Linked DNA regions of Martelella mediterranea DSM 17316. The protein of the gene in region 1 interacts with the protein of each later gene in a pairwise test. Links are inferred from orthologs where the notes say so. Each region holds a gene or a part of one and is shown on either strand. Other genes may lie near its edges.

Evidence for each region.
Region 2: the proteins of ung (region 1) and ndk interact in binary tests that used the Escherichia coli proteins (3 or more experiments, as listed by UniProt). The link is inferred for Martelella mediterranea DSM 17316 from one-to-one orthologs.
Region 3: the proteins of ung (region 1) and Mame_RS08940 interact in binary tests that used the Escherichia coli proteins (3 or more experiments, as listed by UniProt). The link is inferred for Martelella mediterranea DSM 17316 from one-to-one orthologs.

Annotation. Positions count from the first base shown.
Region 1 is NZ_CP020330.1:1,542,714-1,552,200, forward strand. Bases 3,153-6,098 are described here. They hold ung (uracil-DNA glycosylase), read right to left. Parts: upstream 5,001-6,098; coding sequence 4,305-5,000; downstream 3,153-4,304. Other genes in these bases: Mame_RS07120 (aldehyde dehydrogenase family protein), read right to left, coding at 3,153-4,215; Mame_RS07130 (DsrE family protein), read left to right, coding at 5,101-5,472; Mame_RS07135 (ABC transporter substrate-binding protein), read left to right, coding at 5,644-6,098. Outside these bases: uxaC (glucuronate isomerase), read right to left, coding at 1-569; Mame_RS07105 (GntR family transcriptional regulator), read left to right, coding at 645-1,328; Mame_RS07110 (sugar kinase), read left to right, coding at 1,325-2,230; Mame_RS07115 (RidA family protein), read right to left, coding at 2,260-2,649; more of Mame_RS07120, read right to left, coding at 2,788-3,152; more of Mame_RS07135, read left to right, coding at 6,099-6,618; Mame_RS07140 (ABC transporter permease), read left to right, coding at 6,621-7,559; Mame_RS07145 (ABC transporter ATP-binding protein), read left to right, coding at 7,559-8,356; Mame_RS07150 (GH32 C-terminal domain-containing protein), read right to left, coding at 8,357-9,487. UniProt on the Escherichia coli protein: Excises uracil residues from the DNA which can arise as a result of misincorporation of dUMP residues by DNA polymerase or due to deamination of cytosine.
Region 2 is NZ_CP020330.1:3,520,782-3,530,206, forward strand. What follows is about bases 4,359-7,242. They hold ndk (nucleoside-diphosphate kinase), read right to left. Parts: upstream 6,070-7,242; coding sequence 5,647-6,069; downstream 4,359-5,646. Other genes in these bases: Mame_RS16385 (molybdenum cofactor biosynthesis protein MoaE), read left to right, coding at 4,359-4,771; Mame_RS16390 (DJ-1/PfpI family protein), read left to right, coding at 4,884-5,591; Mame_RS16400 (glutathione S-transferase family protein), read right to left, coding at 6,167-6,835; Mame_RS16405 (DinB family protein), read left to right, coding at 6,972-7,242. Also shown: Mame_RS16360 (outer membrane protein), read right to left, coding at 1-257; Mame_RS16365 (SDR family oxidoreductase), read left to right, coding at 558-1,319; excinuclease ABC subunit UvrC, read left to right, coding at 1,316-3,331; pgsA (CDP-diacylglycerol--glycerol-3-phosphate 3-phosphatidyltransferase), read left to right, coding at 3,459-4,055; moaD (molybdopterin converting factor subunit 1), read left to right, coding at 4,052-4,306; more of Mame_RS16385, read left to right, coding at 4,310-4,358; more of Mame_RS16405, read left to right, coding at 7,243-7,484; Mame_RS16410 (ABC-F family ATP-binding cassette domain-containing protein), read left to right, coding at 7,528-9,408. UniProt on the Escherichia coli protein: Major role in the synthesis of nucleoside triphosphates other than ATP. The ATP gamma phosphate is transferred to the NDP beta phosphate via a ping-pong mechanism, using a phosphorylated active-site intermediate.
Region 3 is NZ_CP020330.1:1,916,128-1,925,520, reverse strand. What follows is about bases 3,427-6,278. They hold Mame_RS08940 (type I restriction-modification system subunit M), read left to right. Parts: upstream 3,427-3,980; coding sequence 3,981-5,576; downstream 5,577-6,278. Other genes in these bases: Mame_RS08935 (restriction endonuclease subunit S), read left to right, coding at 5,573-6,278; Mame_RS08945 (DUF4357 domain-containing protein), read right to left, coding at 3,427-3,850. Also shown: Mame_RS08965 (extracellular solute-binding protein), read right to left, coding at 1-446; Mame_RS08960 (ABC transporter ATP-binding protein), read right to left, coding at 506-1,564; Mame_RS08950 (DUF429 domain-containing protein), read right to left, coding at 2,086-2,901; more of Mame_RS08945, read right to left, coding at 2,906-3,426; more of Mame_RS08935, read left to right, coding at 6,279-6,700; Mame_RS08930 (DEAD/DEAH box helicase family protein), read left to right, coding at 6,784-9,393. UniProt on the Escherichia coli protein: The subtype gamma methyltransferase (M) subunit of a type I restriction enzyme. The M and S subunits together form a methyltransferase (MTase) that methylates A-2 on the top and A-3 on the bottom strand of the sequence 5'-AACN(6)GTGC-3'.

The DNA.
Region 1 (9,487 bases):
GTGATCACGCGCCCGCCGGTCCAGCCGCTTTCGCGGATTTGCCGATGCCATTTCAGATCGTCGAGCGGGTCTTCGGTGGTTGCGATCACCTCGATGTTGAACCGCTCGAACAGGGCGCGCGGGCGGAATTCCGGTCGCTTCAGGCAATCGTCGATGTGATCGTAGAATTCATCCGCCGTGTCGGGTCCCAGCCGCTTGGTCAGGCCGAAGACATGCTCGAAGGCGTGTTCCAGCCAGCCCCGGCTGGGCGTGCCCCGGAACAGGTAGAAATTTTCCGCGAACAGTCGCCAGATCGCCCGGCTGTCGGTCTCGCTCGTCCCGCCGTCGATGCGGGCAACGCCGAGTTTTTCCGGCGGAATGCCCTGCGAGCACAGCATGCGGAAAACGTAGTGGTCGGGCACCACGAACAGTTGCGCGGGATCCGGAAACGGTTCGTTTTCGGCATACCAGCGCGGATCGGTATGACCGTGCGGGCTGATGATCGGCAGCCTGCTCACTTCGCGATAAAGCGCGCGCGCCAGGTCCCGCGCCTTCGGTTCCAGCGGGAAAAGCCGGTCAGTGTCAAGCATTTGCGGCTCCTTGGCCCATTGCAATTCGTCTTAAAACTAATATGTTAGTATGCAAGAATTGTCAACGGAGGCCGCATGGTGGCCAATATCGAGCAGCCCCGGCAGACGGTGACCGACCTGATCTATGACAGGCTCTACCGCCAGGTCATCGAGAACGAGCTACCGCCCGGCACGAAGCTTTCGGAAGCCGAGGTCGCGCGCACGCTCGGCGTGTCGCGCCAGCCGGTGCGCGATGCCTTTTACCGGCTGTCGCAGCAGGGTTTTCTGCTGGTGCGGCCGCAGCGCGCCACGCTCGTCGCGCCCATTTCGGTGGAGGCGGTGATGCAGGCGCTGTTCATCCGCACGGCGCTGGAGGTGGCGACCGTTATGGCCGCCGCGGAGCAGGGAACGGACGAGGATTTCGACAGGCTCGACGCATTGCTCGAGGAGCAAGGCAGGGCGGTGCAAGCCGATGACCGGATGGGCTTCCATCGTCTCGATGACGAACTTCACCGCCAGATCTGCGCGCTGGCTGGCCATGAATACGCCTGGACGCTGATCCGCGAGCATAAGGCCCATATGGATCGCATTCGTCTCCTCTCGCTGTCCTTCACCGCCCATGATGCGCTTGCCGAGCACCGCGCCATCGTCGGCGCGATCAAGGCGCGGGACGCCGATGCCGCCGTTGCGGCCATTCGCCATCACCTTTCCCGGATCGCCGGCAGCATCACGCGCATCCACCAGACCAATCCCGGTTTCTTCGATCAGGAACAGATATGAAAAACATTCTCAGCATCGGCGAATGCATGGTCGAGATGGCTCCGCGCGCCGATGGCGCCTATACGCGCGGCTTCGCCGGCGACACGTTCAACGCCGCCTGGTATCTGGCGAAGCTTTTGCCCGAAGGCGCCACGGTCGACTATTTCACCGCCGTCGGCACGGATGCCGTCTCCGGCGAGATGCTCGATTTCATGGAGCGGTCAGGCGTCGGAACCGGCTGCATCCGCCGGATCGAGGAGCGCACGGTCGGCCTCTACATGATCGCGCTGAAGGATGGCGAACGCTCGTTTTCCTACTGGCGCGGTCAGTCCGCCGCCAAACGGCTCGCCGCCGATCGCGCGGCGCTTGAGGCGGCCGTGCGGGGCAGGGACCTTGTCCTGTTTTCCGGCATCACCATGGCGATTGTCGACGAGGCCGATCGCGGCACGCTGCTGGACGTGCTTGCCGAGGCGCGAAAGGTAGGCGCGGTGATCGCCTTCGATCCCAATATGCGCCTCCGTCTCTGGCCCTCGCGCGCGGCGATGGCGGAGACCATCATGCAGGCCGCGGCGATCAGCGACATGGTGCTGCCTTCGTTTGACGAGGATGGCTCGGTGTTCGGCGACGACACTCCTGAGGCGACGATCGCCCGCTATCGCGCGCGCAGCGCGGAGACGGTGGTGGTCAAGAACGGCGTCGATATGATTCATGCCCGGTCCGGAACGGAGGGCGCGATCAGCTTCCAGCCGACGCCGGCCGAAAACGTGGTCGACACCACGGCGGCGGGCGACAGCTTCAATGCCGGTTTGATCGCGGCGCTGGCGCGGGGCGAAAGCCTTGTCGATGCCATCGCCCGGGCCGCGGCTCTTTCTTCCCGCGTCATTGCAGCGCGCGGCGCGCTCGTGGACGACGCGGTTGGGTGAGCGGCGGGTCTGCGTTCAGGTGGCCGCCTTTACGGGACCTTGGCCGCCGTCACCTCGACCTCGACCAGAAACTCGGCGCGGGTGAAGCCGGAGACGATCAGCAGCGTGGAGACGGGCAGGGGATCGGAAATGAACCGGTCGCGCACGTCCATATAGGCGGGGAAATCCTCGCGCATCGTCACATAGCCATTGATGCGGATCACGTCCTCGAAGCCCATATCGGCCTCCGCGAGGATCTTGCCGATCGCCTCGAAACAGAGCTCGGCCTGTCCCTTGACCGAACGCGGGATCACCTCGTCCGCGCCGATGCCGAGTTGGCCGGAGGTGACCAGCAGCCCCGCGCCGGGCGGCACGTAAAGCCCGTGGCTGTAATTTCCGAAGGGTTTGCGCACGCCGTTAGGGTTGATGCTCTTTTTCATGAAACCGCCTCCGAGACCTGCCATGAGCCGTTATTGTACTGATGCCCGACCGTCAGGCCGGGCATGCGATCTTTCGTCATCCGCGCCGCCGAACGGCCATGCGCGTCGCGCTCCAATGTAGCGGTTTCGCGGGGAATTTTAAGCCGTGTAGCCGCGTATCCCCTTGATTTCCAGAAAATCTTCCATGCCCCAGTCGGCAAACTCTCGGCCATTGCCGGATTGCTTATAGCCGCCGAAGGGAATGGCGGTGTCCCAGTCCGGATCGTTGATCGTGACATTGCCGGCGCGAAGCCGCGCCGCGACCTTGCGGGCATGGTCGAGATCGCTGGACTGGACATAGGCGGCAAGGCCAAAGGGCGTGTCGTTGGCGATCGCGATCGCCTCCTCCTCGCTCTGATAGGACAGCACCGACAGCACCGGGCCGAAGACTTCCTCGCGGGCAATCGTCATGGCGTTGTCGACATGGCCGAAAACGGTGGGTTTTACGTAGTAGCCGTGATTGATGCCATCCGGGCGGCCGGGGCCGCCGACGGCAACGGTCGCGCCCTCGGATATCGCCGTTTCGATAAGCCCCTGGATCTTGTCATATTGCTGGCGGCTGACGACCGGGCCGAGATCGGTGTCTTCCGCGCGCGGATCGCCAACCTTGAGCGTGAGCGCCGCCTTTCTGGCAATCTCCAGCGCTTCGTCACGCCTTGCGGCGGGCACGAGCATGCGCGTCGGCGCGTCGCAGGACTGGCCGGAATTCTGGAAGCAGGAGCGCACGCCGCCGGCCACCGCCTTTTCGAAATCGGCATCCTCCAGCACGATGTTCGGCGATTTGCCGCCAAGCTCCTGGCAGACGCGCTTGACCGTGTCCGCGGCGGTCTTCGCGACGATGATGCCGGCCCGGGTGGAGCCGGTGAAGGAGACCATGTCGACTTCTTTGTGGCCGGCCATGACCTGGCCGACATCCGGGCCGGTGCCGTTGACGAGATTGAAGACGCCGGGCGGAACGCCGGCCTCCTCCATGATCTCGGCGAAGATGATGGCCGAGAGCGGCGCGATTTCGGAGGGCTTCAGCACCACGGTGCAGCCGGTGGCGAGCGCCGGGGCGACCTTGGCCGCGATCTGGTTCAGCGGCCAGTTCCACGGCGTGATCAGGGCGCAGACGCCGATCGGCTCACGCACGATCAGCCCCTTGTTGCGCTCCTCGGAGAACTCGAAATTCTCCAGCGCCTTGCGGGTGTTGCTGATATGGGAAGCGCCGACGGGAACCTGGGCGCTGCGCGCGAGCTTCAGCGGCGCGCCCATTTCGCTCATGACAGCCTCGACCAGATCGTCGGCGCGCGCCCGGTAGCATTCCAGCACCCGTTCCATAAGCGCCAGGCGCTCCTCGCGCGTGGTGAGCGAGAAGCTCTCGAAGGCGCGCCGCGCGGCAGCCACCGCCTTGTCGACATCCGATGCCTGTCCGAGCGCGATCGCGGTGACGACCTCCTCGGTCGCCGGATTGATGACGTCGAGCGTTTCCCGCCCGTCCGGTTCGACCCAGGCGCCGTCGATGAAGAATTTTCTGTGGTGGGACATCGGTATCTCCGTAAATTGCGTGCTGCGCCATCGCGCCGTCTATAGCGCATAAATGTGTTGAAGGTCACGGCTCGGCAAGCGCCGCCTCCTCAACTTTCTCCGGGATCTTTCGGCAATTGCCAGTCGATCGGCTCGATGCCCTGTTCGAGCAGGAACTGGTTGGCCTTGGAAAACGGGCGGCTGCCGAAAAAGCCGTTATGGGCGGAAAGCGGCGAGGGGTGCGGGGATTTCAGCACCAGATGCCGGCTTCTATCGACAAAGCTCGCCTTCTTCTGGGCATAGGCGCCCCACAGGATGAACACGACATGCGGGCACTCGTCGTTCACGACGCGGATCACGGCGTCGGTGAACTCCTCCCAGCCCTTGCCGCGATGGGAGGCGGCGGCGGCCTGGCGCACGGTCAGCACCGAGTTCAAAAGCAATACGCCCTGCTTCGCCCAATGCTCCAGAAAGCCGTGATCGACCTTCTGAAATCCGACATCGGCGGCCAGCTCCTTGTAGATATTGACCAGCGAGGGCGGCGTGCGCACGCCCGGACGCACTGAAAAGCAGAGCCCGTGCGCCTGTCCCGGCCCGTGATAGGGATCCTGCCCGAGAATGACGACCTTCACCCGCTCGAGCGGGGTCAGATCGAGCGCGCGAAAATATTCCTCGCCTTTGGGAAAGACGACCTGCCCGTTTTTCTTCTCATCGACAAGAAAGGATCTGAGGCCCGCCATGTAGGCGCTTTCGAATTCCGGTTGAAGCTTTTCCTTCCAGCCCGGCTCGAGTTTGATTTCGCCCATGCTTCGCTATCTCCCGTTGGTGTCCTGCCTGCGACAATTGTCGCACTTGTATAGCAACGGCGCCTCACCAATTCCAATAGAGGCAGAAGGAGGCCCCGACATGCAAACCACAGCTTTTGTTGCAACGATATTCGACGGCAAGTCCAACCCGAACAAGGTGACCGTCGCCTTCACCATGGCGCTCAACGCGCTTAAGAAGGGGCACAGCGCCACGATCATCCTGATGGTCGAGGCCGTGGAACTGGGCAAGCCCGGTGCGACCGACGGCATCGATATCGGCGCGCCGTTCGAGCCGGTGTCCGACCTGCTTGAGAAATACCGCGCGGCCGGCGGCAAGATCGCGATCTGTGGCGCCTGCATGAAGCATAACGGCATGAGCGCGGAAGAGATGGACCCCGCCTACGAGATCATCACCGCGCCCGACGTCATTGATCTTCTGATGAACGCCGAGGGATCGCTGCAAATCACCTGAGGGGGTGCGGCATCCGCAAACGCGAGCCTGCGCGACAGGGGACCTGCCGCCAGCGCCGGCAAATAAAGTCGCGGGCGGCGACGTTCCGGCGTTGACCGGCGCTTTGGCACAGGCCAAACTGCCGGGCGTGATCACATCGCGCCAAGAACAATCCTGACAGGGGGTTTCGAAATGCTCAACTTCAAGACAACGGTGTTCGCCACCGCGGCGATCGCCGCTTTTGCCGGCTTTGCCGCACCGGTCGTCGCCCAGGACACCAAGACCGTCGCCATCACCTATATCGTCGAACACCCCGCCCTTGACGCCGTGCGCGAAGGCATTGTCGAGAGCCTTGCCGAAAAGGGCTACAAGGAAGGCGAGAACCTGAAGGTCGTCGCTCGCTCCGCCCAGGGCAACATGACCACGCAGAGCCAGATCGCCGATGAATTCGCCGGCATCGCGCCGGACGTCGCGGTCGGCATTTCGACGCCATCGGCCCAGGCGCTGAAGAATTCCATGGGCGACACCCCCGTCGTCTTCGCCGCCGTCACCGACCCCGTCGCCGCCGGCCTGATCGAGAACCCTGAAAAGCCGGAATCCAACATCACCGGCACCTCCGACAAGCAGCCGCCGAAGCCGGCGCTGGAGCTGATCCAGAAGCTCGTTCCGGACGTCAAGACCATCGGCGTGATCTACAATCCGGGCGAAGCCAACTCGGTCGTGCAGGTCGATGACATCAAGGCTGGCGCCGCCGAACTCGGCCTGACCGTCGTCGAAAGCCCCGCCGCCCAGTCCACCATGGTGCCGGATGCGGCCCGCAACCTCGTCGGCAAGGCCGACGCCATCCTGCTGCCGACCGACAATTCGGTGATCTCGGTTCTGGAAGCGATCGTGACCGTTGGCGAGCGCGCCAAGCTGCCCGTCTTCACCACCGACACCGATTCCGTCGAGCGCGGCGCGGTCGCGGCCCTCGGCTTCAACTATGCCGAAATGGGCACGGTCACCGGCGATATGATCGCCCAGATCCTTGAAGGCACGCCCGTCGCCGATATTCCGGTCGTCGTTCCCGGCAATCAGGACCTGTTCCTGAACCTCAAGGCGGCCAAGGCCATGGGCATCGAGGTTCCGGCCGACGTCGTTGACAGCGCCAAGAAGGTCATCGAGTAAACATGACGCTTTTCGCACTTGCCGGCGCGTTTGAGACCGGCCTGCTCTTCGCCCTCGTGGCGTTGAGCATCTTCATGTCATTCCGCGTTCTGGACTTTCCGGACCTGACGGTGGATGGGAGTTTTCCCCTTGGCGCGGCGGTTTCCGCCGCCGCCATCATCCACGGCATCGATCCCTTCATCGCGACGTTTTTCGGCCTGATGGCGGGTGCGGCCGCCGGCTTCGTCACCGGTCTCCTGAATGTCCGCTTCGGCATCATGAACCTGCTTGCCGGCATCCTGTCGATGGTGGCGCTGTTTTCGATCAATCTTCGGATCATGGGACGGCCGAACCTGCCGGTCTATGGCCAGGACACGGTTTTTTCCCGCTTCGAAGACCTCGTGGGCGCGGGGCTCTGGAGCAACACGATCCTGCTGCTGATCATCGCCATCGGCGCCAAATTCATTATCGACTGGTTCCTGAAGACCGAAATCGGCCTCGGCCTGCGCGCCTCGGGCGAAAACCCGGCCATGGCGGAAGCCCAGGGCATCCGCAACGGCGCGATGACGCTGCTCGGCATGTCGATCGCCAATGCGCTCTGCGCGCTCGCGGGCTCGCTGTTTGCGCAGATGCAGGGGGTGGCGGACGTCACCATGGGCGTCGGCACCATCGTCACCGGCCTTGCGGCGCTGATCATCGGCGAGGCCATTCTCGGCCGTCGCACCGTGTTTCTGGCAACGCTCGGCTGCGTCATCGGCGCGGTCGTCTACCGCCTGTTCATCGCCTTTGCGCTGTCGGCGGGCTTCATCGGCATCAAGCCGCAGGACCTGAACCTGATCACCGCCATTGTCGTCGCTGTCGCCGTGGTGCTGTCCCAGAGCCGCGGCAAGAAGGGGCGCAAGTCGATGTTCAATTTTCGCCTCGTGCGCGGCGCGCAGCAACCGGATGAGGGGCAGGACTGATGCTGAAACTTTCCGACATCCACATCACCTTCAATGCCGGAACCGCGACTGAAGTGCGGGCACTGCGCGGTATCTCGCTCGATATCGCCGAGGGCGAGTTCGTCACGGTGATCGGCTCCAATGGCGCCGGCAAATCGACGCTGCTGTCGACCGTTGTCGGCACGGCAAAGCCCGATACCGGTTCCATCCATCTCGCAGGCAATGATGTTACCAACTGGCCGGCAGCCAGGCGCGCAAGCCTTGTCGGCCGGGTGTTTCAGGAGCCGCGTCTCGGCACCTGCTCATCGCTGTCGATCGAGGAGAATCTGGCGCTCGCCGCCGCGCGCGGCAAGAAGCGGGGTCTGGGCCTGGCGCTTGGCAAACGCGGCCAGAAGAAGCTTTTCGCCGAACATCTGGAAAAGCTCGGCCTCGGCCTCGAGCACCGCATGGCAACGCCGATCGGCGCGCTGTCGGGCGGCCAGCGCCAGGCCGTCAGCCTGCTGATGGCGACGCTGCTGCCGATGAAGATCCTGGTTCTCGACGAACATACCGCCGCGCTGGACCCCTCGGCCGCCCACAAGGTGCTGACGCTTTCGGCCGAGATCGCCGGCGAAAGCCGGCTGACGACGCTGATGGTGACCCATTCGATGAAGGATGCGCTGGCCTATGGCTCCCGCACCCTGATGATGAATGCCGGCCAGATCGTACTCGACATTGCCGGCGAGGAGCGCTCGAAGCTGAAGGTCTCGGACCTGCTAGAGCGATTTGGCCGCGCGGCCGGTACCGAGATCGACGACGATCAGTTGATGCTGACCTGATCAGCCGCCGCTATAAAGCGACAGCGCCCAGACCTTCGCCGACCGGACGTCGCCGTGGCGGAGCCGCATGGAATGGATCGGATCGAAGCCGGCGATGCGCTTGGTGCCGGTCCAGCGGCCATTATCGGCAAAAACTTCGACCGAACCGATATCGAGGAACACCCGGATATGGCTCGGCTTCGCGCCGGGCGCGATATAGCGCGGCGTCGGGTTTTCGGCATCGTCGCGGTAGACCAGGCTCAGGCCTTCCTCATCCAGCGTAATCACGATCTCGATATTGTTGTGATAGAGATCAAGCTCGAAGCTCGGGCCATCGAGATCGATCACGATTTCGGCCTGACCGGTTTCGAGGCTCACCAGTTCTCCGGCCGCAAGCGCGGTTTCATCAACCAGATGGTCGCGCAGGCTTTCCACGCCCTCGATCGGCGGCGTCAGAAGCGTGTCGTCGGCGGCGTCGTAGACGAGGTTGCGCGGCAGCGTCATTGCGGTCGGGAAATCGATTTCGGGGGCGGCATCGGCCCAGTTTGCGAGCCAGCCGATGCCCACAGGCGTGCCCTGGTCGAGAAAGGCCTGGAAGGCGTAATTGTCGGTGACGAAATCGAGTTCCTGCTCGAAATGCGGCGTGAATGTCGTCCCGTCGAATTTGCCGACGGTCGCTGTGGTCAGGTTTTTGCGGCCGGTTTCCTCGTGATGGCTGTGCATCAGGCCGCAGATCAGCACCCAATGGGTGGAAGGATCGCCCGCCGGACCGTCAAGCGGCAGCAGGCAGGGACATTCGATCACCTGCGTGTTGAACCGGCCCTCCGAATGCAGCACCGAGACGAATTCCCAGCCGCCGGCCGCCGTCACGTCGGCGGTCTGGTAGAGCAGGACGACGCCTTCCTCGCCCTTGCGGCTGCCGAGCAGCATCTTCCAGTAGCCGTCCGGCCCGCGGAAGACGTAAGGATCGCGGAAATCGAGGGTCAGGCCCTCAAGCTCGGGCCGTTTGTCGATCAGCGGCTTGGCCGCGCCGGCGAAGATCAGCGATTGCGAGGTCGCCACCATCTGGATTTCGCGCTCGGGATCGCGCTCGATAACGCTTTCGGTGAAGAACACGCGGACGCCGGCGGAGTTTTCCAGCGGAATGGCGGA
Region 2 (9,425 bases), 2.0 Mb from region 1 along the record:
CTCTGCATGTTGTAGCCGCCGAACAGCGTGCCGCCCCAGCCATCGGCCTTGAAGTCGCCCTCGTCGAACGTACCCCAGTCCCAGTTGGCGGCGCCGCCGAGGTAGAAGCCGCTCCAGTTCGAAATCTTGGCCGGTTGCGCATAGCTGACCGGGCTCGGCTCATAAGGGGTGGAGACGATGGCGTCTGCGGCCTGTGCCGCGCCAGCGCCTACCAGTACCGCCATCGCGACGGCGGTCGTCGTTTTGATATTCCGCATCTTGTCTCTCCTTTTTGTGCTTCGCTATCGTATCTGCGCGTAAAGCACTTAAGAAATGAGATAGGCGCGATTAATTATGATATCAATGCTTTCGATAATCCCGTCATATATATCGTTAACAATGAATTTATACAAAAATAAACTGAGAAAGTCAGAGTTAATACATTATTTATATTTAAATCCGCCATATCGGTGCGTGGTCGCCGCTTTCGCCCCGCTCCGTAAGCGCGCCAACTTCCACTTGGTTGTTGCCGCGACAAGGCGATATAAGCTTCGCAACGCCGTCCAAAGGATCGATATATGCAGCAAAACCCGCGCTCCAGAACCGTTCTCGTCACCGGCGGAGCGAAAAGACTTGGCCGCGCCATTGTCGAGGGCATGGCCAATTACGGCTTCAATGTGGCAATCCATGCCAATCAGAGTATCGACGAGGCGGAATCGGCGGCGCAAGCACTGCGCGAAACCGGAATCGATGCGCGCGTTTTCCGGGCCGATCTTCTCGACGGCGACCAGACGGGCCGGTTGGTCGCGGCGGTGAACGATGCAATGGGGCCGGTCGATATCCTGGTCAACAACGCCTCGCTGTTCGAGGACGACGCGGCATCGCATTTTAGCGCCGATCGGTTCGACCGCCATTTCGCGATCCATGTGAAGGCGCCGCTGATCCTTTCGGAGCATTTCGCCAGACAGGCGGATGGCGGCCTGATCGTCAACATGATCGACCAGCGGGTCTGGGCGCTCACGCCGCGCTTCTTCAGCTACACGCTGTCCAAGAGCACGCTGTGGACCGCCACGCAGACCATGGCGCAGGCCTTCGCGCCGAACATCCGCGTCAACGCCATCGGCCCCGGCCCGACGCTGAAAAACATCCGCCAGAGCGACGAGGATTTTGAAAGCCAGATCGGAACGCTTATCTTAAGACGAGGACCGGCGCTTTCGGAATTCGCGGCGACGATTCGCTATCTTTACGAAACCCCCTCGATCACCGGCCAGATGATCGCGCTCGACGGCGGGCAGCACCTGGCCTGGGAAACACCGGACGTAACGGGTATCAATGAATGACACGCAACGCGCCTGATGGCGGCATTGTTTATGACGACAGAGATGACGACGACGGCCTGCCGGAGGTCGTCATACCGTCGGCCGACGCGATCCAGTGGAATGACGCGGCGAGTGAGCAGCACGCGCTGAAGGGCGCGGAACTGATCGCCGAATTCGTCAAGCGCCTGCCGAACGCGCCCGGCGTCTACCGCATGTTCAACGCCAATGGCGACGTGCTCTATGTCGGCAAGGCGCGGTCTCTGAAAAAGCGCGTCACCAATTATGCGCAAGGCCGCGGCCACTCCAACCGCATCACCCGCATGGTCGCGCAGACCGCCCATATGGAATTCGTCACCACAAGGACGGAAACCGAGGCGCTGCTGCTGGAAGCCAATCTGATCAAGAGGTTGCGGCCGCGCTTTAATGTTCTGCTGCGCGACGACAAGTCGTTTCCCTATATCCTGATCACCGGCGACCACGAGGCGCCAGCCCTGTTCAAGCATCGCGGCGCGCGCGCCCGCAAGGGCGATTATTACGGCCCCTTCGCGTCGGCCGGCGCGGTCGGGCGCACCATCAATGCCATGCAGCGCGCCTTCCTGATCCGCTCCTGCACCGACAGCGTCTATGAAAGCCGGACGCGCCCCTGCCTGCTCTACCAGATCAAGCGCTGCGCAGCCCCCTGCACCGGCGAGATATCGAAAGAGGATTATGCCGAACTGGTCGACGAGGCCCGCGCCTTCCTGTCGGGCAAGAGCAAGCAGGTCCATGCCGAGCTCGCCGAGGCGATGAACGCCGCCTCCGAAAACCTCGATTTCGAACGCGCCGCGATCTATCGCGACCGGTTGTCCGCGCTCTCGCATGTGCTCGGCCACCAGGGCGTCAACCCGGCCGGCATCGAGGAAGCGGACGTGTTCGCGATCCACAATGAGGGCGGGCTCTGCTGCATTCAGGTGTTTTTCTACCGCACCGGCCAGAACTGGGGCAATCGCGCCTATTTTCCGAAGGCCGATCCGTCGCTCACCGGCGCGGAAATCCTGAACGCCTTCCTGGCGCAGTTCTATGACGACAAGCCGATCCCGAGGAATATATTCCTGTCGGAAGAGATCGAGGAGCAGGCGCTGCTCGAACTGGCGCTTTCGGAGCGCGCCGAGCGCAAGGTCCAGATCACCGTGCCGAAGCGTGGGGAAAAGCGCGAGGCGGTCGAGCACGGCCTTGCCAATGCCCGCGAGGCCCATGGCCGCAAGCTTGCCGAAACCGCGACGCAATCGCGCCTGCTGGAAGGCTTCGCCGAAACCTTCGGCCTGCCCCAGCCGCCGCGCCGGATCGAGGTTTACGACAACTCCCACATCATGGGCACGAATGCGGTCGGCGGCATGATTGTCGCCGGCCCCGACGGCTTCGTGAAGGCGCAGTATCGCAAGTTCAACATCAAATCGACCGAGATCACCCCCGGCGACGATTTCGGCATGATGCGCGAGGTCATGACCCGCCGGTTTGCGCGGCTGATCAAGGAGCATGGCATTCCCGACCGATCCGTCGCGCCGGAAGGCGATGGCGACGCCCCCTTCCCGGCCTGGCCGGACGTGATCCTGATCGACGGCGGTCAGGGGCAGATGTCGGCGGTGCGCAAGATCCTCGAGGATCTCGGCATCACCGATGCGGTCACCGCGATCGGCGTCGCCAAGGGCGCCGACCGCGAGGCGGGCCGCGAGCGCTTCTTCATGGCGGGCCGGCCCGATTTCTCGCTGCCGCCGCGCGATCCGGTGCTTTATTTCATCCAGCGCCTGCGCGACGAGGCCCATCGCTTCGCGATCGGCTCCCACCGGGCGCGGCGCAAGAAGGAGATGGTCAGGAACCCGCTCGACGAGATCGCCGGCATCGGGCCCTCGCGCAAGCGCGCGCTGTTGCAGCATTTCGGCTCGGCCAAGGCGGTGTCGCGCGCGGGACTTTCCGATCTTGCCGGCGTCGACGGGATTTCCGAGGCGATGGCACGGCTGATCTACAACCATTTTCACGAGGGCGGCGGCAAATGACAGTCGGCTTTCGGAAATTCTGAAAACCTGTCACAGGTTTAATGCCGCGCCGCATTGACCGCGGGGTTGCATTGGAAGCATCTTGCGGCTGGGCGCGACCTCCCGCGCAAGCAGACGGAATGACGCGATGGCATCGAAAGCTTACAACCTACCCAACCTCCTGACCTATGGGCGCATTCTGGCGGTTCCGCTGATCGTGCTCTGCTTCTTCCTGGAAGGGAAGCTTTCAAGCTCCGATTTCGCCCGCTGGGCGGCCTTGTCGATCTTCACGCTGGCCTCACTCACCGATTTCCTCGACGGCTATCTCGCCCGCGCCTGGAACCAGACCTCCAATATCGGGCGCATGCTCGACCCGATCGCCGACAAGCTGCTGGTCTCCACCTGCCTTCTTCTGCTGGCCGCCGATGTCGAGCGCACGATTGCCGGCTGGTCGCTGTGGGCGGCGATCATCATCCTCTGCCGCGAGGTGCTGGTTTCGGGTCTGCGCGAATATCTGGCGGGTCTCAAGGTGTCGGTCCCGGTCACCCGCATCGCCAAGTGGAAGACCACCTTCCAGATGGTGGCGATCGGCCTGTTGCTGGCCGGCCCCGCCGGCGACAAGGTGATCCCCTACACCACCAATCTCGGCATCGTGCTGCTCTGGGTCGCCGCAGCGCTGACGATGTATACCGGCTATGACTATTTCCGCGCCGGGCTGAAACATGTCGTGGAGGCGGAGCGATGACCAGGCTTGTCTATTTTGCATGGGTGCGCGAGCGGATCGGGACCGGCGAGGAGGAACTGGATATTCCCGCCGAGGTAACGGACGTCGCCGGCCTGCTCGCCTTCCTGCAGGCGCGCGGCGACAATTATGCCGCCGCCCTTGCCGAACCGGAGGTGATCCGGGTCGCGCTCGACAAGTTCCACGCCGAGCACGACGCCCCGATCGCCGGCGCGCGCGAGATCGCGCTGTTTCCCCCGATGACGGGCGGGTGAGGCATGCAGGTCGTACCGAAGATCAGGATACAGGCTGAAACCTTTGATATCGCGGCGGAAATCGAAGACATCATCGGAGGCCGCCCGGATATCGGCGCGACGGTGAGCTTTACCGGTCACTGCCGCGACGAGGGCGGCAGGCTTGAGGCGCTGGAGCTCGAGCACTATCCCGGCATGGCCGAGGAGGAGATCGCCCGGATCGGCCAACAGGCGATCGACCGCTTCGGCCTGCTCGGCCTCACGGTGATCCATCGCTTCGGCCGCATGCTGCCCGGCGATCCGATCGTGGTGGTGATCGCCGCCGCCAGTCACCGCCATGCCGCCTTTGAGGGCGCATCCTTCGTCATGGATTTCCTGAAGACAGACGCGCCGTTCTGGAAAAAGGAACACCTGAAGGATGGCGGCTCCGGCGAATGGGTCAGCGCCCGCGAACAGGATGACCACGCCCGCGACCGCTGGCAATAAAACGGACACGATCTTGCTGTAGAAGCGCGATTGCAGGGCTTGCCCGGATTGTAAATCGCTCTATCCTGCTGATGACGTCTTTCAATCGATTTACCGCGCGACGAGGACCGCCATGCCCGCCAATGCCGCTTCCATAGATGTCGGCTTGATCATGTATCCTGGCCTGACCCAGCTGGATCTGTTCGGGCCCGCCGACGTTCTCAATCGCATGCCGGGCACGAACATCAAGTTCCTCTGGAAAAACCTCGATCCGGTGATCGTCGATCGCGGGCTGCGCGTGCTGCCCAACACCACCTTCGGCCAGTGCCGGAGCCTCGATATAGTCTGCGTTCCCGGCGGCCCCGGCCAGATCGCGCTGATGGATGACGACGAGACGCTGAATTTCCTGCGCCGGATCGCGCCCGGCTGCCGGCTGGTCACATCTGTTTGCACCGGTTCGCTGGTGCTGGGCGCGGCGGGCCTGCTGGACGGCTATCGCGCCACCTCGCACTGGACCTCGGTCGAGCAACTGGCGCTGTTCGGCGCCAAACCGGTGCATGAGCGCGTCGTCGTGGATCGAAACCGCATCACCGGCGCCGGCGTCACCTCCGGCATCGATTTCGCCTTGCGGGTGGTGGAGGACATGACCGACCGGGCCACCGCCCAGCAGATCCAGCTCCAGATGGAGTATGATCCCGAGCCGCCCTATCGCTGCGGCACACCGAAGACCGCGCCGCCGGAAATCGTCGACGCGGTGCGCGCCCGCCTCCACATGTTCCAATCCAGCCGCCGCTCCGCCAGCGAGCGCGCCGCCGAACGCCTCGCCGCGCGCAAGGGCTGACACAAAAAAACCCGCGGGCAAGCCGCGGGTTCTGAAAGTCGGTTCGACCGAGAAATCAGCCGACGATTTCGGTTTCGGAGAACCAGAAGGCGATTTCGCGCTTGGCGGTTTCCGGCGCGTCCGAGCCGTGCACCGAGTTTTCGCCCATGGACAGCGCGAAGGTCTTGCGGATCGTGCCCTCATCGGCCTTTTCCGGGTTGGTCGCGCCCATGATCTCGCGGTTCTTCAGAACGGCGTTTTCGCCTTCCAGAACCTGGACGATGGTCGGGCCCGAGCACATGAAATCGACGAGCTCGCCGAAGAACGGACGCTCCTTGTGCTCGGCGTAGAAGGCTTCCGCCTCGCGCTTTGCCATCCATACCCGCTTGGAGGCGACGACGCGAAGGCCGTTTTCCTCGAAGACCTTGGTGATCGCGCCGGTCAGGTTGCGCTTGGTGGCATCCGGCTTGATCATCGAAAAAGTGCGTTCAATCGCCATGTCGTCGTCCTTTGCGTTCATGAAATTTGGCCGGTGTATAAAGCGGTTTCGGCCAGAATGGAAGCAGGCGGACACGACGAATTTGTTCAGCCGTCGATTATGACGTTTCGGTGAAGCCCTGGCAGCGTTCGAACCAGTTCATCACCGGGTCATTGGCGTCAAGGATGTCCGGATTGCCGGTCTTGAACGCCCATTGCAGCGCGCCGAAGACGATGTAATCGGCAAACAGCGGCTCGCTGCCGCCGATAAAGGGCTGGCTCTTCAGCATCACCCTCAACGGCTTCAGCTTGTCGGCGAAAGCGGCGATTTCCGCCTCGCGACCGGTCGCGACCTCTTCGAGCGTCGACCCGAGACGGGCTTCCCGGCTTTCGCGGAAATAGGCCTGATCGACCGGGGACAGCATGTCGTGGATATGCTTGAGCGCGATCCGGGTGATGGCGGGATGCAGCGTCGACTGGGAATAGGCCTCGACGAAGCGCGCCATGCCGGCCCCGCCCTCGCCCTTGAACAGCGACGGCGCGTCCGGATAGGTCTGCTCCAGATAGAGCGCGATCGCGAAACTGTCGGCGATCAGCTTGTCGCCGTCCTTCAGGATCGGCACGGTTTTCGAAAACCCGTTCTCGAGCTTGGCGATCTCGGTGAAGCCGACGGGTTTTTCCTCAAAGTCCAGCCCCTTATGCCTGAGGGCCAGGATGATTTTCCAACAATGGGGGGAAAAGCGGATGTCGGGATCGGCGCCGCAAAGCGTGTAGAGAATTCGAACCATGAGAAACTCCTTCGTCGCGGTTGAAACGTTAGCACGTCATGCGGTGATGACGCATGAGACTTATTGCTGAAACCATCAAAATTTCTCGCTGGTGTACGGCCGGCACGGCGCTATTCTGCCGCAAAAGGAGAGCTAAATGTTACAGCACTACCGCCGTTTCGCCGCCTATAATGCCTGGGCCAACGCCCTTGTCTACGCCGCGGCGGCCGAACTGTCCGACGAGGAATATCGTCGCGATCTGGGCGCCTTCTTCCCGTCCGTCCACGCCACCCTCAATCACATCCTCTATGCAGACGGCGTGTGGATGACGCGGTTTGCGGGCAAAGACACCGGTCCGGTTCTGCTCGACACCATCCTGTTCGATGATTTCACGGCGTTGAGGGCGGCGCGCCAGGCGATGGACGAGAACATCATCGGCTTCATCGACGGGCTCGACAGCGTCGAAGGAACATTTTCCTATCAGCGCGGCAACCCACCCAAGACCTATACCGACCGGATCGGCACCACGCTTGCGCATTTCTTCAACCACCAGACTCACCACCGCGGCCAGGTCCACATGATGCTGACGGTGCTCGGGCAACCGTCGCTGGCATTGGACATGAACTACTTCCTGCGCACCCCCGAAGGAAGCGTGCTGCCGCAAGGCTGAAGAGCGCTTGCCAAGCGGTGCGGTTTCAGACAAAACCGCTGGCATGATCTCGATATCCGACCTTACCGTCCGCGTCGCCGGACGCCTGCTCATCGAAAACGCCTCCGTTTCCATCCCCGACGGGATGAAGGCGGGGCTTGTCGGGCGCAACGGCGCCGGCAAGTCGACGCTGTTTCGCGTTCTGACCGGCGCGCTTGCGCCCGAGACCGGCACGGTGTCGCTGCCCAAACGCGCGCGGATCGGCCAGGTGGCGCAGGAGGCGCCCGGCACGGAAGACCCGCTGATCGATATCGTGCTCGCCGCAGACAAGGAACGCGCCGCGCTGCTCGCCGAAGCCGAGACCGCGAAGGACCCCGATCGGATCGCCGAAATCCACACGCGGCTTGCCGATATCGATGCCCATTCGGCCGAAGCGCGCGCGGCCAGCATTCTCTCCGGCCTTGGCTTCGACGAAGCCGCCCAGAAGCGTCCCGCCTCTTCGTTTTCCGGCGGCTGGCGCATGCGCGTGGCGCTGGCTGCGGTGCTGTTTTCCGAGCCCGACCTGCTGCTGCTCGACGAGCCGACCAACTATCTCGATCTCGAGGGCACGCTCTGGCTGGAGGATTATATCCGCCGCTATCCCTACAGCGTGATCATCATCTCGCATGACCGCGATCTCCTGAACACCGCGGCCAACGCCATCGTCCATCTCGACCAGAAGAAGCTGACCTTCTATCGCGGCTCCTACGACCAGTTCGCCCGCCAGAAGGCGGCCCAGGACGAGCTGCAGATGAAGGCGCATGCCAAGAACGAGGCCCAGCGCAAGCACCTGCAAAGCTTCATCGACCGGTTCAAGGCCAAGGCTTCCAAGGCCCGCCAGGCGCAAAGCCGGGTCAAGGCGCTGGAGCGGATGGGCACGGTGTCTGCGGTAATCGAGGATCACGTGCAGGGCTTCTCCTTCCCGGCGCCGGAAAAGATACCCGCCTCCCCGATCGTCGCGATCGAGGACGGCGCTGTCGGCTATGCGCCGGGAAAGCCGATCCTGACCGGGCTCAACCTGCGCCTCGACAATGACGACCGGATCGCACTGCTTGGGGCCAACGGCAACGGCAAATCCACCTTCGCAAAGTTCATCTCCGGCCGGCTGAAGCCGGAAAGCGGAACGCTGAAGCTCGCCCCCGGTCTTCTCACCGGCTTCTTCGCCCAGCACCAGATCGATGACCTCGTGCCCGACGAAAGCGCGATCGCCCATGTGCGCAAGCTGATGCCGGCCGCCCCCGAACCGAAGGTGCGCGCCCGCGTCGCCCAGATGGGCCTTGCAACGGAAAAGATGGATACGCCGGCCCGCGACCTTTCCGGCGGCGAGAAGGCGCGGCTCCTGATGGGCCTTGCCGCCTTCCACGCGCCCAACCTGCTGATCCTCGACGAGCCCACCAACCATCTTGATATCGACAGCCGCAACGCGCTGATCCAGGCGCTGAACGATTATCCCGGCGCCGTGATCCTGATCTCGCATGACCGCCATCTGATCGAGGCCACCGTCGACCGGCTGTGGCTGGTCCATGACGGCACGGTGAAGAATTATGACGGCGATCTCGAGGATTACCGCGAGCTGATCATCTCCGGCGGCAAGCCGAAGGCAACGAAGATGCCGGTCGAGGATACGCGTTCGAAGGCCGAACAGCGCCGAAGCGCCGCCGACCGGCGCGCCTCGATGGCGCCGCTGAAGAAGCAGATCGATCAGGCCGAGAAGAAGACCGCGAAGATCGAGGCGATCATCGCCAGGCTCGATGCCGATCTGGCCAACCCGAAGCTCTATACTCAGTCGCCTGAAAAGGCGAAGGTGATGATCCAGGCGCGCGCGAACGCCGCGGCGGAGCTTTCCAAAATCGAGGAAGAATGGCTGGCGCTGTCGGCGAAATACGAGGCCGGCATGGCTGACTGATCGTCGGTCGCGGAAGC
Region 3 (9,393 bases), 370 kb from region 1 along the record:
CTGAACACATCCTTGTTGTAGAGCACCATCATCGTCTGCGAGGCGAAGGGAATGGCGTAGACGGTGTTGTCCGCGCGCAGGGTTTCCGCCTTCAGCGCATCGGCCGGGAAGTCCTTCAGCGCCGGCACGTTTTCTTCCGAAAGCGGCATGAGATACCCGCCGGATGCCACGCTCTCGAAGGAGCCGTAGGCGCGCACCATCATCGCGTCGGGACCGGCCTCGCCTGCAAGCGCGGTCGACAGGATGGTGCCGTAATTGACGGCTTCGATCATTCTGAGATTGACATTGATGTCGGGGTTTTCCGCCTCGAAGGTGTCGATGAATTCTTCATATTGCGGCACGTCCTCCACGCGCCAGCCCCAGAAGGAAATATCTTCGGCGAAAGCCGGCGCGGCGATGCCGGCGACGGCCGTGGCCACCAGAAAAGTCTTGGCAAAGGGTGTCATCAGATTGCTCCTTTTGTTCCGTTCCCCTGAATTACCGATGACAAGCGGAAAAGCCGTTATCAAACACGCTGCCCGCTCGCCCTGTCAAAGACGTGAAGCGCATCTGCCTGCGCCTGCACGGTGACATCGTCGTCGGCATCGAAGAAGACGGTTGGCGGCACCCTGATGGTGACCTGCTCGCCGCTTGTCAGCCGAACGTAAACATATGAATCGTCGCCGAGATATTCGGTGTAGATTACCGAGCCGGCAAAGCCGTCGCCGGCGTGTCCCGCCACGACGGAAAGACCGTCCGGGCGTGCGCCGATGGTGAGCGCGCCCTCCGCGATGCCGGCCGGTGCCCGAATCGCGCCGGTGCCCGCTATTGCAAGTTTCCCCGCTGTGCTGTCGACATCGAGAAGCGACATCCTCGGCGAGCCGATGAACGTCGCCACAAAGGTGTTGGCAGGCGTTTCGAACAGTTCGCGGGGGCTGCCGACCTGTTCGATATAGCCATTGTTCATCACCACGATCCGGTCGGCCAGCGTCATCGCCTCGACCTGGTCATGAGTCACATAGATCATCGTGCCGCCGATATCGCGGTGCAGGCGCGCAATCTCGAGGCGCACGTCGGCGCGAAGGGCGGCATCGAGGTTCGAAAGCGGTTCATCGAGCAGAAAAACGTCAGGCTTGCGCACCATGGCGCGGGCAATGGCCACGCGCTGGCGCTGCCCGCCGGAAAGCTGGCGCGGCTTGCGTTTCAGATAGTCCTCAAGCCTCAGCATCCGGGTTACTTCGGCAATGCGGGCGCTGATCTCATCTTTCGAAAGCCCCATCAGCCGTGCGCCGAACGCCATGTTCTCATAGACATCCATATGCGGATAAAGCGCATAGGACTGAAACACCATGGCAGCCCCGCGCTTCGAGGGCGCAACGTCATTCATGACCTTGCCATTGATCGAAAGCGTGCCGCCGGTAATCGGATCGAGGCCCGCGATCAGCCGCAGCAGCGTCGATTTTCCGCAGCCTGATGGTCCGACAAAGATGATGAGTTCACGATCTCCGATCTCCAGATCGATCCCGTGCAGCACTTCCGTTTCCTTGAAGCGCTTGACGATACCCTTGAGTGATAGACGCGCCAAAAATCAGCCCTTCAACAATACCATTAGAATACCAATTGGATCATTGCCGTTTTATACGAGGCTGTAAAGAGTCAATTCAGATCGATCGCGTTGTTTTCTGTCTGCCTCGCAGAACTTCTTTGAGTATCATTGCGTTAGAGAAATTCTGGTGATGAAAAGTCTCGCGATGTTTCCGCGCCGCCGGGAGATGCCGACACGCCCCTCGGCGACAGGAAAGTGCCGTGAGCGTGGCCCTCGATCATTCCCACACAGGATCGAACAACCGCACAAATTGAAGCTAGCGCTGCAATGTAAATAAGTATCTGAATTTTAACGGAAATCTGGCGGAGAGGGAGGGATTCGAACCCTCGATACGGTTGCCCGTATGCCGCATTTCGAGTGCGGTGCATTCGACCACTCTGCCACCTCTCCATAAAGTGCCGTGGTCTGCGTTTGAACGCGGGGTGTCTCTTAACGGGCAATGCTGTGTCTTGCAGATTTGAGGCAACGGCACCGGTTTCGTGTGGCCGGGGTGTGCCGGATCAAGAGAGCTTTACGTCCCGAATACGCGCGGCATGCACCAATCGCTCGGGAAGCCCGTCGAGGGCCGGAGCGATCATGTAGCCGGTCTGGAGATCGCCGATCATCAGGGACCGCTCTCGCGGTTCCAGCAGCCAGTGCAGCCCGACAAGAGCGCAGAGCATTGCGTCCAGCCGATCCTGGTCGGCCTTGCGCGGTAACGCCATGGCAGCAGACCGATGGGACCATTCGGCTGCTTCCGCGATACCATAGCGCTCAGCCATGGCTGCAGCACAGTGCGCCACCTTCCGCCAGTCTTCCGGACGAAACTTGCTCCGATAGGACGGGTTGTATTTTGGTGCTGCCAGCCGCTGATGAAAGCTCGGTTCGAGCAGCACGAGCGCGAGGGCGGGAAACACTTCGACAAGAAACAGCCCACGAGCGGCAAGGCGCGCGCCCTCTGGATCATCCGATGCACCGAGCGCCGTCTTGAAGCGCCAGATTGGCGCTGCATCGTCAAACGTGCCTCTCTTGGCACGGCTTGCAGGTTGCACACCTCCACCAGCCCAGGAGATCAGCGAGCCGGAAACCTTGTCCACGGGCCGGGAACCGGTGAGGTTCGGCACGATCGTTGGCTGGTCCAGCGCGACGATGCACTTTGCCGAGACTTCCTGTTCAATCCGGATGATCGCCTCGGCCTCAGCGAAGGAGCAGAGTTCCGGCTGACGCGCAAGCGAGCAGACATTGTCCGTGATCCTGATCACGGAGATGGCGCCGGGCTTTTTCGGGTGATCGGTCCAGGCGGAATCGAAGCCAATTACTGATATCGCTGTGGCCATCTCACTAATCCGCCAGAGCGTCTTCGCTGTCACGCGACGAAGGACTGAGAACGCTACCCAGCGGCATATTGTCATCTTCGCGGAGCCAGTCACCATGGCCAGTTGAACTGCGCCCCTTTACCAGCGCAGAAGCAGGAGAAGGTTTGGAAAACGCAAGATCCTTCTGCAGCTCAAAATAGCCCTCGCCCAGAACCAAGTCACCGCTTTTGATCAGTCCTTCACGCAATTTGCGAACATTCGCGGGCAAACTGCCTGTCGCCTTCTCATTAATTTTTGAACCGGCTTTCAGCATGTAGGATCCGTCCGAAAACACCAGATATGCCTTCTCGCGGGCATTCTTCGGAAGTGCATTGGTATAGAAGCGAATTTCTGACAATGGGGTCTGAACCGCAGCCTCTTCCTGTTTTGTCGCCTCAATAGCAGCGGTGCGCTCGGGCTTCGAAAACAAATCAAAGCCCAGTGCCTCGAGCAGATACACCATATTCGTCAGGTAGGTGCGCATCGTCGCGATATCCGAGCGCGGGAGGTTGGAACCTGTAGGCCGGTTGGCATTGGCGAGCACGACCTTACCGCTATTGCCCGACAGGGTTGTCCACAGTTCCCGCTCCAGCCACTTTACATGCGCCCGCGTGAGGTTGTCGTCCTTGCTGGTGAAGATCATGAAGGTATCGAAGGTGATCGGAAACTTGCCGCTGGCATAGCGCTGGGAAAAGTCATCGCTCTCACCGACATAGATCTCTGGCAAATCATCGTCACCGCCACTGCCGATCAAGAGATAGACGCAAGACCGATCAATGCCCTCATGCCGCAAAGCCTGCTTGAAGAAGGCCGCCTTGCCCATGGTGGCAACGCCGGTCCAGTTATCGAGCTCAACCGTGCGCAGGCTGCGTGGATCCTGCCCGGTGACAAAAATCTTCACGACGCGGCCAAGCTGTTCCAATTTAGTCATATCATCCCCCTAGCATGCCCGCCGACGATGGCCTTTCGGCGACTGATTGTCCAGTTCCGCCGACCCAACTCTTGCCATCTCGTTCTCAGGGTCTAAAGCTGGGGCCAATTGATTTGGTCAGGACATCCGCATGCTTACCGGTGAAATCCGCTCGAAAGTCGATACTGTCTGGAACGCCTTCTGGTCCGGCGGCATCGCCAATCCGCTCGAGGTAATCGAACAGATCACCTATCTTCTGTTCATGCGCCAGCTAGATGAGACCCAGCTTCTGGCGGAGGAGCGGGCGAATATGCTTGGCCGGCCGATCGGACGGGTGATTTTTCCCGAGGGCATCTACAGGACAGAGCGCGACGAAGAGACGGGCAAGGTCAAGGACGAGATCACCTATGACATGCTGCGCTGGTCGCGCTTCAGGAATGACGATCCGGCACGGATGTTCAAGATCGTCTCGGACTATGTCTTTCCCTTCCTGCGCGAGTTGAATGGCAATGGCTCGTCCTATGGCAAGCACATGAAGGGCGCGCGCTTCACCATCCCCACACCGGCGCTTCTGGTGAAAGTCGTTGATCTTCTGGCGGAAATTCCGCTCACCGATCGCGACACCAAGGGCGATCTCTACGAATACATGCTGGCGAAGATCGCCAGCGCCGGACAGAACGGCCAGTTCCGCACGCCGCGACCGATCATCAAACTGATGGTGGAGCTGACAGAGCCGACACCGACGGATGTGATCTGCGATCCGGCAAGCGGCACATGCGGCTTTCCGGTCGTCGCCAGCGAATTCCTGCGCAACCACCATGCGAACCTGTTCCAGGACGATGCGCTGCGCGACCATTTCCACAATCATATGTTCCATGCCTTCGATTTCGACAGCACCATGCTGCGCATCGGCGCGATGAACATGCAGTTGCACGGCGTCGAAGGCGCTGATGTGCGCTATCGCGATTCGCTCGCCTCGGCGCAAGCGGCGGAGACCGGCGAGGAAGCGGCCAAGGACGATGCAGACGCCTATTCGCTGATCCTCGCCAATCCGCCCTTCGCCGGCAATCTGGATTACGAGACGACGGCGCCGGACCTGCTTTCGATCGTCAAGACCAAGAAGACCGAGCTTCTGTTCATGGCGCTGTTCCTGCGGCTTCTGAAGCCCGGCGGAAGGGCGGCAGTGATTGTGCCGGATGGCGTGCTGTTCGGCTCGTCGCGCGCCCACAAGGCGATCCGGAGGATGCTGGTTGAAGACCACAAGCTCGACGGCATCGTCAAACTGCCCTCCGGCGTGTTCCGCCCCTATGCCGGTGTGTCGACGGCGATCCTGCTGTTCACAAAGACCAATTCCGGCGGCACCGATCATGTCTGGTTTTATGACGTTCAGGCCGATGGTCTGAGCCTTGACGACAAGCGCCAGCCGCTTCTGCCCGCAGACAAGCAGGGGCCGACGCCGGAAACGCCGCTTGAACCGGCCGAGCATGAAAAGAACAACCTGCCGGATGTTCTCGCCCGCTGGAAAGACCGCAACGGAACGGAACGCGACAATCCGCGCACTGCGCAAAGCTTCACCGTGCCGCGCGCTGACATTGCCGCCGCCGATTACGACCTTTCGATCAATCGCTACAAGGAAGTTGAGCACGAAGCCGTCGACCACCGCCCGCCGAAGGAGATCATCACAGAGTTGATGGAGATGGAGGATGAGATTGCCAAGGGGCTGAAGGAACTGGAGGCGATTCTGTGACTTGGCCAGTAGTGCCCCTTGAAGAAGTTGCCACCATCGAAAGGAGCGGCATCGATCCTAAGTCGTTGGAGAGCGAAACGCCCTATGTAGGCCTTGAAAACATCAAAACGGGAGGTGAACTCACAGAAGTAACAAATGTTAAAAATGGCGACCTGAAGAGCACAAAATTCATTTTTGGTTCAAACCATATCTTGTATGGCAAACTAAGGCCTTATCTAGCGAAAATCGCGCTGCCGAGTTTCAGTGGTATCTGTAGCACGGACATTCTACCAATTCTGCCTGGATCACATATCGACCGAGGCTTTCTATGTCACTATCTTCGCCAACCGTCACTGGTTGATTTCGCGACCTCTCGTGCGGAGGGCGTCAACTTGCCTCGACTGAGCCCCAAAACACTCGCAAAGTTCAAAATCCCCCTACCGCCCCTAGAGGAGCAAAAGCGGATTGCGGCGATTTTGGACAAGGCCGATCAGTTACGCCAGAAGCGCCGTCAGGCCATCGCCCTTCTCGACAGCCTCACCCAGTCGATTTTTGTGGAGATGTTTGGGGAGGAAACTCAAACACGAAAGCTCGCAGAAGTAGCTTCTATCAGAAGTGGCTCTACACCAAGTCGGTCGGATGTTGAGAATTTTGGTGGTTCGATTCCTTGGGTCAAAACAACAGAAGTCAAAGGGAAAGTCATACATTTTACCGATGAAACCGTAACGCAAAAGGGCGCTACCGCCGCACGGCTTAAAACCTTTCAACCGGGCACCATTCTTATGGCGATGTATGGCCAGGGCACCACTCGTGGCAATGTAGCGATTCTAGGTATTCCCGCGACTATCAACCAAGCCTGCGCAGCGATCGAACCTGAAGGGCTGGATGAAACATTTCTCTTTCATCAACTCAAGTTAAAATACAACGAAATCAGGTCAATGGGACGTGGTGGAAATCAGCCGAACCTAAACCTTGAGATCGTCGGCAGTATTGATATCAAAGTTCCGGACAGTGCCCGTCAACAAGATTTCAAACAAGCAATCGAACGAATAAATCACTGGACTGACCAGTTGATATTGTCTTCCGAGGTTTATGAATCCCTCTTCGCCTCCCTCCAGTTCCGCGCCTTTGCCGGCGAACTCTGAGCTTCTGCCTCAATTAAACTTGCAACTTTTGCGCACAGCGGCAAGGATGGCCTGCCTATTGATACCGTGAATCATGCAAGCCGATGTCCAATTTCGCCTTTCTTTCCGCCGAGTTTCCGGAAATCGCCGACAGCGCCAGAAGGGCGGAGCGTTATGCTGCGGGTGATCCGCGCACGGCGGCGTTTCATGCCAGGCGCACGGTCGAGCTTGCGGTGCAATGGGCCTACAAACACGATCCGGGGCTGACTTTTCCCTATGATGACCGGATTTCGGCGCTGATCCATGAGCCGAGCTTCAAGGCGCGCGCCGGCGAGGCGGTGTTTACCAAGGCCAAATTGATCATCCGCATCGGCAATCGCGCCGTGCATGAGACGCGCGAAATTTCGGCCCGCGAGGCGGGCGACGCGGTGCGCGAACTGTTTCACCTCACCTTCTGGCTTGCCCGCACCTATGCCAAGGCTCCGCCGGATGATGGGCTTGCCTTCGATGCTGCCGCCCTTTCCGGTGACGAAAAACTGCTGAAACGCGCCTTTGCCGAACTGACGCGGATGAAGGCGGAGATGGAGGCCCGCCACGCTGCCTTTGCCGAGCTGATGCGCGACAAGAGCCGGCTCGACGATGAACTGAAGGCCGCGCGCGCCGAGCGTGACCGCATCCGCCGCGAAAACGAGGCCCGTCCCGACCATCATGATTATTCCGAGGCCGAAACCCGCGATCTCTATATCGATCTCCTGCTGAAGGAAGCCGGCTGGGCGCTCGACAAACCCCGCGACCGCGAATTTCCGGTGACGGGCATGCCCAACAATGAGGGCAATGGGTTCGTCGACTATGTGCTCTGGGATGATGACGGTAAACCACTGGCGCTGATCGAGGCGAAACGCACCAAGCGCGATCCGCGCGCCGGCCAGCAGCAGGCCAGGCTTTACGCCGATTGCCTGGAAAAGGCGACAGGGCAGCGGCCGGTGATCTTTTATACCAATGGTTATGAACATTGGATCTGGGATGACAGCGCCCATCCGCCCCGCCGCGTGTCCGGCTTTTTCAAGAAAGACGAGTTGCAGCTTCTGATCCAGCGCCGGACGACGAAGCGACCGCTTTCCGGCCAGAAGATCAACACCGCGATTGTCGAGCGTCCCTATCAGCGCAAGGCGATTTCCAAGGTGGTGGAGGCTTTCGAGGCCGAGAACCAGCGCAAGGCGCTTCTGGTGATGGCGACCGGCACCGGCAAGACGCGCACGGTGATCGCGCTCATCGACGCGCTGATGAAAGCCGGCTGGGTGAAGCGCACGCTGTTTCTCGCTGACCGGGTGGCTCTGGTCAATCAGGCAGTTCGCGCCTTCAAGGCGCATCTGCCGGATGCGGCACCTGTCAATCTGGTGACCGAGAAGAACACCGAGGGCCGCGTGTTTCTCTCGACCTATCCGACGATGATGAACCTGATAGACGAGCGCAAGGGCGGCGCTGCCCGGTTCTCGCCCGGCCATTTCGATCTCATCGTCATCGACGAGGCGCACCGCTCGGTCTATCAGCGCTATCGGGCGATCTTCGACTATTTCGACAGTTATCTGATGGGTCTGACGGCGACGCCGACGGAGGAGATCGACCACAATACCTACGGTCTGTTCGACCTCGAAGACGGCGTGCCGACCGATGCCTACCCGCTGGACAAGGCGGTGGCGGACGAATGGCTGGTGCCGCCGCGTGCCGTCTCCGTTCCCCTGCGTTTCGTGCGGGAGGGCATCCGCTATGACGATCTCTCGGAGGCGGAAAAAGACCAGTGGGACATGCTGGATTGGGACGAAGAGGGCGGCGATCCGCCCGACAGCGTCGATGCGGCGGCGGTCAACAAATGGCTGTTCAACGCCGATACGGTCGACAAGGTTCTCGCCCATGTCATGCGCGAGGGGCTGAAGGTTGCGGGCGGCGACCGGCTGGGCAAGACCATCATTTTTGCCAAGAACCAGGCCCATGCCGAATTCATCGAGGAGCGCTTCAACAAAGCCTATCCGCACCTTGCCGGCCATTTCGCCCGGATCATCACCTTCAAGACCGAATACGCTCAAAGCCTGATCGATGACTTTTCGAAAAAGGACAGCGATCCGCATGTCGCAATTTCCGTCGACATGCTCGACACCGGCATCGATGTGCCGGAGGTCGTCAATCTGGTGCTGTTCAAGCTCATTCGCTCCAAGACCAAGTTCTGGCAGATTATCGGCCGTGGCACGCGGCTTTGCCCGAACCTATTCGCGCCCGGCGAGGACAAGGAGTTCTTCCGCGTCTTCGACTACTGCCAGAACCTCGAATTCTTCAGCCAGAACCCCTCGCCTGATGACGGGCGCAACGCCAGGTCACTCAGCGAACGGCTGTTTGCCGCCCGCTTTGACCTGATCCGGGCGCTGGACGAGAAGGAACAGCTACAGAACCACGATGCTCCCACGGGTATGGCGGAACAGGGCGATGCCTATGACGCCGGCGACGAGGCACTCAACGAGAGCGTGGTGCGTCACCGATCGCTGAAATCCCTGAAAGACTATGTCGCCGCGATGAACCTAGACAATTTTATCGTTCGCGCTGAACGGCGACTGGTGGAGAAATATCAAAAACCCGAAGCCTGGGACGACCTAACGGATGATGTCCGGGCCGAGCTTCTCGACCATATCGCGCCGCTGCCGAACGAGCAGCGGTCAGAGGGC